Regions from separate parts of the Lentzea sp. CC55 genome, predicted to be linked through region 1. Evidence: predicted binding sites of a transcription regulator. Region 1 holds the regulator's gene; the other holds the start of a gene.

Evidence for each region. Region 1 encodes HspR, which represses chaperone genes until heat shock. Its sites were predicted from a motif close to ANNTTGAGTNNNNNNNACTCAANNT; they were not measured.
Region 2: L6E10_RS25455 (adenylate cyclase) is a predicted target of HspR. The motif match lies at 1,748-1,772, and genes of this name have one in related genera.

The regions. Positions count from the first base shown of each region.
Region 1 is NZ_JAJCXE010000022.1:817,128-820,508, forward strand. It holds gene L6E10_RS19830 (SDR family oxidoreductase) at 1-670, shown strand, start outside; gene L6E10_RS19835 (hypothetical protein) at 655-1,167, opposite strand; gene L6E10_RS19840 (heat shock protein transcriptional repressor HspR) at 1,164-1,592, opposite strand; gene dnaJ (molecular chaperone DnaJ) at 1,598-2,761, opposite strand; gene grpE (nucleotide exchange factor GrpE) at 2,779-3,381, opposite strand, start outside.
Region 2 is NZ_JAJCXE010000033.1:24,734-28,114, reverse strand. It holds gene L6E10_RS25470 (S8 family serine peptidase) at 1-91, shown strand, start outside; gene L6E10_RS25465 (hypothetical protein) at 143-418, opposite strand; gene L6E10_RS25460 (mechanosensitive ion channel family protein) at 575-1,657, opposite strand; gene L6E10_RS25455 (adenylate cyclase) at 1,773-2,780, shown strand; gene L6E10_RS25450 (hypothetical protein) at 2,783-3,381, shown strand, end outside.

The DNA.
Region 1 (3,381 bases):
CGAGATGTACGCGGGCGACTACCAGGGCGCCGCCGACGCCGACCTCACCGTCGTCAGGGCGTTCCTGGACGAGCTGGCGGGCACCGGCAAGCCCCTGGTCGGCACCAGCGGCACCCTGTCGTACTCGGACCTGGGTCGCACGGCCACCGAGGAGGAACGCGTCCCGGACGACAGCCCCCGCGGCGCGGCCCGCAACGCGATCATCGACGCCCGGGACGTCCGCGGCTCCGTGGTGGTCCTGCCGCCGACCGTCCACAGCCGCCTGGACACGGCGGGCTTCATCCCGATCCTGGTCGGGATCGCGAGGGCCACCGGCATCTCCTGCTACCCCGGCGACGGCACGAATCGCTGGTCAGCGGGCCACACCCTGGACGCGGCACGCCTCTACCGCCTGGCCGTGGAGAAGGCGCCCGCCGGCTCGGTGCTGCACGCGGTGGCGGAGGAGGCCGTGACCATGCGGGAGATCGCCGAGGTCATCGGCCGCGAACTGGGCGTGCCGACGGAGAGCATCCCGGCCGAACGAGCACAGGAGCACTTCGGCGCCCTGGCGTTCATGGTGTCACGCGACTCACCGACGTCGGCCGAGCGCACCAAGGCCCTGCTGGGCTGGGAACCGCGGGAACCCGGCCTCCTGGAGGACCTGGAAGCCGGGTTCTACTTCGAGCGGTGAGCTTCGAGCTCGAGGTGCGCCTCGGAGAACGCGCCGTCCGGATCGGGCTCGGTCAGCGCGGCTTCCTCCAGCACGGCGAGGGGTTCCGGTCCACGCAGCCACGCGGCCACCGAACCGCCGGGGGGCAGGTCGCGCAGGCGTCCGGTGACGAGACCCGCCAGCGCGGGCGGTGTGGCGAGGAAGTAGGCCTCGATCGCCGCCCGCTCGTCCGGGTCGCCGTTCTCGTGGGCCTCGGTCACGAGGCGCAGCCAGAAGAAGTCGGCGTCGAGCTCACCGGCCGCGATCAGCTCCATCACGCGCGGCAGCAGGTAGCGCACGAAGGTCTCGTCGCCGATCGTCCCGGACCGCAGCCAGAACTCCCCGACGTGCTCGGAGGTCAGCCGGCGCAGCGGAACCTCGGTGAACGGCGCGACGCTCGCGGCGTCCACGCAGTGGTCGCAGAACTCGACCACGCGGGGACGCGGCGTCGCGAAGACCTCGTAAAGGCGCTCGATCACTTGCGGGGCTTCGGTTTCCACACGACGAGCGCCGTCTCCTGCCGGATCGGGACCAGGTCCCGCCGGTAGGAGGCGTGCACGGCGGCGGCGGCCGAGTCGGCTGCCGCGTGCGCCTGCGCAAGCTCCTGCTGGAGCTCGGCCACCCGCGAGCGGAGGGCGTCGACCTGGTTCTCCAGGTCGATGATCCGCTTGATGCCCGCGAGGTTCACGCCCTCGTCCTGCGAGAGCCGCTGGACCTCGCGCAGCAGCACGATGTCGCGCATCGAGTACCGGCGCCCGCCACCGGGCGTGCGGCCGGGCGACACCAGGCCCATCCGGTCGTAGGACCGCAGGGTCTGGGCGTGCAGCCCGGACAGCTGCGCCGCCACCGAGATCACGAAGAACGGCGTGTCCTCATCGGTCCCGGGAGGGAACGGAAAACCCACCGCTTTCACCGCCCTTCAAGCAGTGCGTTCAGATCACCACGTGGGTCGTGGCCCTTCGTCACGTCCGCGTACGCCTCGAGTGCCGCGCGGGCCTCGGACGAGAGGTTGTTCGGCACCGCGACCTCCAGGGTGATCAGGAGATCCCCGGCGGAGCCGTCGCGCTTGGTGATGCCCTTGCCCCGAGCCCGCAGCACCCGCCCGGAGGCGGTTCCGGCGGGCACCTTCAAGGTCACCTTGCCGTCGAGCGTGGGCACGGTCAACGTCGTTCCGAGCGCGAGCTCGGGGAACGTCATCGGCGCCGTCAGCGTCAGGTCGTTGCCCTGGCGGCCGAAGATGCCGTGCGGGTTGACGTGCACCCGCACGAACAGGTCGCCGTTCGGGCCGCCGTTGCGGCCCGGTTCGCCCTGGCCCGCGAGGCGGATCCGCTGGCCGTCGTCGACCCCCGACGGGATCCGCACCGTCAGGGTGCGGGTGCGGGTGCTGACGCCGTCGCCGCCGCACTCGGGGCACGGGTCGTCGATGATCCGGCCGGTGCCGCGGCAGTCGCGGCACGGCTCGCTGAACGCGAACGCGCCCTGCGACCGCGTGACCAGGCCGGACCCCGAACAGGTCGCGCACGTGTGCGGCGTGGTGCCCGGCTTGGCACCCGAGCCGTTGCACGTCGTGCAGGCGGCGGGGGACGACAGGCGCAGCGGCACCGTCGCTCCCCTCACCGCCTCGGTGAAGTCGATGCGGACGTCGGTCTCGACGTCCTCGCCGCGGCGCGGGCGCGTGGCCGAGCCGGCCGACGCACCACCGCGGCGGTTGAACAGGCCACCGAGCAGGTCGCCCAGGCCGCCGCCACCGGCGCCCTGCGCGGCACGGCCGAACAGGTCGTTGACGTCGAAGCCGCCCGAGCCGAACCCGCCGGAGCCGGGGAAGCCCCCACCGCCCGCGAACAGCCGGCGGGCCTCGTCGTACTGCTTGCGCTTCGCCGGGTCCGACAGCACGCCGTAGGCCTCGGAGACCGCCTTGAAGCGGGCCTCGGCCTTGGCGTCACCCGGGTTCGCGTCGGGGTGCAGCTCGCGGGCGAGCTTGCGGTACGACTTCTTGACCTCGTCGGCCGACGCGTCGGAGGAGACGCCCAGCTCGCGGTAGAAGTCCTTTTCGATCCAGTCCCTAGCACTCACCGGACGTCTCCTCCTCCCTACGCTTCTTCAGCCGGCGCACCGGGCTCGTGGTCGGTCACCGCGACGAGCGCGGGCCGGACGAGCTTGTCGCCGAACGTGTAGCCGCGGCGCAGGACGGCGGTGACCGTCGGCCCCTCGACGTCCGGGGACGTGCTGTGCTGCACGGCCTCGTGCACCGACGGGTCGAACGCCTCGCCCTCGTGCGCGAACGGCTCCAGGCCGGTCTTCTGCAACGTGGACACGAGCTTGTCCGCCACCGCCTTGAACGCACCGGTCAGGTCGCCGTGCGCGGCGGCCCGCTCGATGTCGTCCAGCACGGAGAGCAGCTCGGACGCGACGGACGCCTTCGCGTTGTTGATCACCGCTTCGCGGTCGCGTTCCACCCGCTTGCGGTAGTTCGCGTACTCGGCGGTGAGCCGCTGGAGGTCGGCGGTGCGCTCGTCGAGCTGGGTCTTCAGCTCGGCGGCGACGGAGTCCACGACCTCGGCGACCAGGGGCTCTTCGGAAACCGGAGCAGTGCCTTCACCAAGGCCGTCCTCGGGTGCCGCGTGGGCCGGCGCCCGGACCTCGCCCGTTTCGGGGTCGATCCGGCGCCGGTCGTTCACGACGACCTGAGGCTG
Region 2 (3,381 bases), on a different contig from region 1:
CGGCCGCGTGCTGCGCGGTGAGCTCGAGGTGCGCACGGCGGACGAGAACGTCGTCGGTCGCGGTGCCGTGATCATCCAGGCAGTCAGCTAGCAGTCCGGTAGTACGTAGAAAGCCCCAGGATCCACGAGGTCCTGGGGCTTTCTACGGTTCGGGCAGCCTGTTCCCGAGCGGCTCGTCCACGTCCACCTTGGACACGCCGGCGACCAGGTACGCGTCTTCCACCTTGTCCACGGGCATTTCGGCGCGCAGGTAGCCGATCCTGGGATCGCGCGACTCGACGGTCGCGCCCAGCTCCGTCAGTGCCTGCTCGACCTCCTCGTCGCGTCCCGGCTGCACGGAGATCATCAGTGGCACTGTGAGGTGGCCGTCGCGCTTCGCCTGCTCGATCCGGTTCTTGTCCGGTTTGGCCGATGACACGACAGGCACCTCCGAGGACGACACAGTCGGCGCGAGGGACCCGTTCGTACCACAGCTGCCGAGAGCCAGCGCGCAAAACGCGACGGCGAGCGGTCTTCTCATGCTCGGAGGACGGAACGCCCGTCGCGGGCGGTTGCACCGGATTTTCGGGCGGTCCTACTGCCGGGGACCCGCAAACGCTTGCTCCCGTAGTGCGCCGTCCGCGCTCTCGCCGAACACGCGCGCGTCCGTGTGCTGGTCCGAGGCGGGTTGTGCCCTGTTGACGCCGGTGACCGTCCGCGTCCTGACCTGCGGCAGTGCGCCGTTGTGCCGGCGGTGGACCCAGTCCACGAGGTGCTCCCTGGTGAGGCAGCGCAGGTCCCACAGCTTTCCGGCGTCGGACGCGCTCACGAGCGCACGCACCCGCACGAACCCGTTGGTGGCCTGCGTGACCTGCAGGACGGACACCCGCCCGTCCCAGAGGTCGCTGCCCTCCAGCATGGACCGCATCTCCTGCCGCATCGCCTCGACCGGCACCGTCCAGTCCAGATCGAGCTCCACGGTGCCGAGCAGCGCCGACTGCGTGCGCGTCCAGTTCTCGAACGGGGTCTTGAGGAAGTACGAGGTGGGCAGCACCAGCCGGCGGTCGTCCCAGAGGTGCAGCACCACGTACGTCAGCGTGATGTCCTCGACCCGGCCCCACTCGCCCTCGACCACCACGACGTCGTCGAGCCGCACGGCGTCGCTGAACGCGATCTGCAGGCCCGAGATCAGGTTGCCCAGCAACGATTGTGCGGAGAACGCCGCCACCGCGCCGATGACCGCCGCGGATGCCAGCACGGTCGACCCGACCGCCCGCGCGCCGGGGAACGTCATCAGGATGGCGCCCACGGCGAGCACGCCGATGACCACCAGGACCAGCCGCCGCACCAGCATGACCTGGGTGTGCACGCGCCGGGCGTGCCGGTTGTCCGTGACGTCCGTGCGGATGCGGGACAGCGAGATGTCGACGAGCGTGCTGATCAGCGCCGCCAGCAGCCACGCCCCGGCCAGGATCAGCGCGATGCCCAGGGCGTGCAGGGTGATCGGCACGTCGACCGGGTAGGCGCTCAGGCTTATCTGAGCGGCCAGCAGCGCTCCGAACAACTGGCCTGGCCGGTACATCTTCCCGCTGTGGGTGAAGCGGCGCACCAGCCGGTGGACCACCTCCACCACGAGCAGGGCGAAAGCCACGGAAAAGCCCATGACGACGAACAGCACGTTTCCTCCTTCCGGTATCGGGACGGGATACCCGGCGTCTCGCGACGGGGACACCATGAGCCGGGTCACGGAGAACCCCGTTGCCAACCGGGTTTGAGTTACATAGACTCAAACCATGTTCACGACAGCCGAGGCCCTGGAACTGGTGGAACGCGCCACGTCCCCCGAAGCGCTCTTCGGGCCGCGCACCACCGACTCCGGCCTGCGCAAGCAGGTACGGCGCCGGTACCGCGCGCTGGCCTCGGTGCTGCACCCCGACGTGGTCGGGCCGCACGACACGAGGGCGCACGCGGCGTCCGCCGAGCTGACCCGCCTGCACCACGAGTGGTCGCACGGCGCGGTCGTCGAGCTGAGGACCAAGACCGCCGTCTACCGCGTCGGGGAGCCGTTCGCGGTCGGCAGCATCGCCAACCTGTACGAAGCGGACGGTCCGCACGTGGTCAAGGTGGTGCGCAACCCGGCCCTCAACCCGTTGCTGCACGCGGAATGGCACGCGCTGCGGACGCTGGAGTCCTTCACGGACCACAACCCGTGGCTGCGCCCGTTCTACCCGCGGCTGCTCGACACCTCGGGTGACGTCGCGAAGGGGTCGCGCGCCTTCACGGTGCTCGACCCGCTGCTGGACGGCTTCGTGACGCTCGCGGACGTCCGGCGCGCCTACCCGTCCGGCCTCGACGGCCGCGACTGGGCGTGGATGCACCGCAGGCTGCTCAAGGCGCTGGCCGGCGCACATCAGAGCGGACTGGTGCACGGGGCCGTCACCGCCGAGAACGTCATGGTGCACCCGGAGCAGCACGGGATCGTGCTGGCCGGCTGGTCGTTCGCCGTCGAGGAAGGACAACGGCTCCTCGCGACCAGCGGCACCATCACCTACCCACCGGAAGTCGTCGCGCAGCAGCCGGTCACCGCCGCGACGGACGTCCACATGGCACACAGGATGATGCTCGACCTGTTGGCGGACAACGAACACCGGCAGCGCGCCTTCGCTCGCGGCTGCCTGCAGGAACGCCCGGAGCGGCGGCCCGACGCCGTCGACCTGATCCGGGAATACGACGACCTCCTCGAAGACCTCTACGGCGCACGGCGCTTCCGCCCGTTCGCCCTCCCCCAGACAGGAGAATGACCATGGGACACGGCAGGTGGGACGACAACGCCTACGCCGCGGCGAAGACCTTCCGCGCGGCCAAGGGGATCGCCGACTTCGGCTACACCGCCTCGCTGAGGGCGACGCCCGCCGCGAGCTGGAAGGCCGCGCCGTCGCTCGACCCGCTGGGCGTCGGCTTCCGCGAGTGCCGCGACTCGCCCGACCACGCCGACTCGACACCGATCGCGGTGCTGTTCGACGTGACCGGGTCGATGGGCGCGGTGCCGCGGATCATGCAGGGCAAACTCGGCAAGCTGCACGGCCTGTTGCAGCGCAAGGGATATCTGGCCGACCCGCAGCTGATGTTCGGCGGCATCGGTGACGCCGACAGCGACCGCGTGCCGCTGCAGGTCGGGCAGTTCGAGTCGGACAACCGCATGGACGAGCAGCTGCGGGACATCTTCCTCGAGGGCGGCGGCGGCGGGCAGAAGAGCGAGTCGTACGAGCTGGCCGCGTACTTCATCGCGCGGCACGTCGTCACCGACGCCTGGCAGAAGCGCGGCCGCAAGGGCTACCTGTTCATCATCGGCGACGAGCTGAACAAGCCGCGGCTGGAGGCCAGGCACATCCGCAGGGTCAT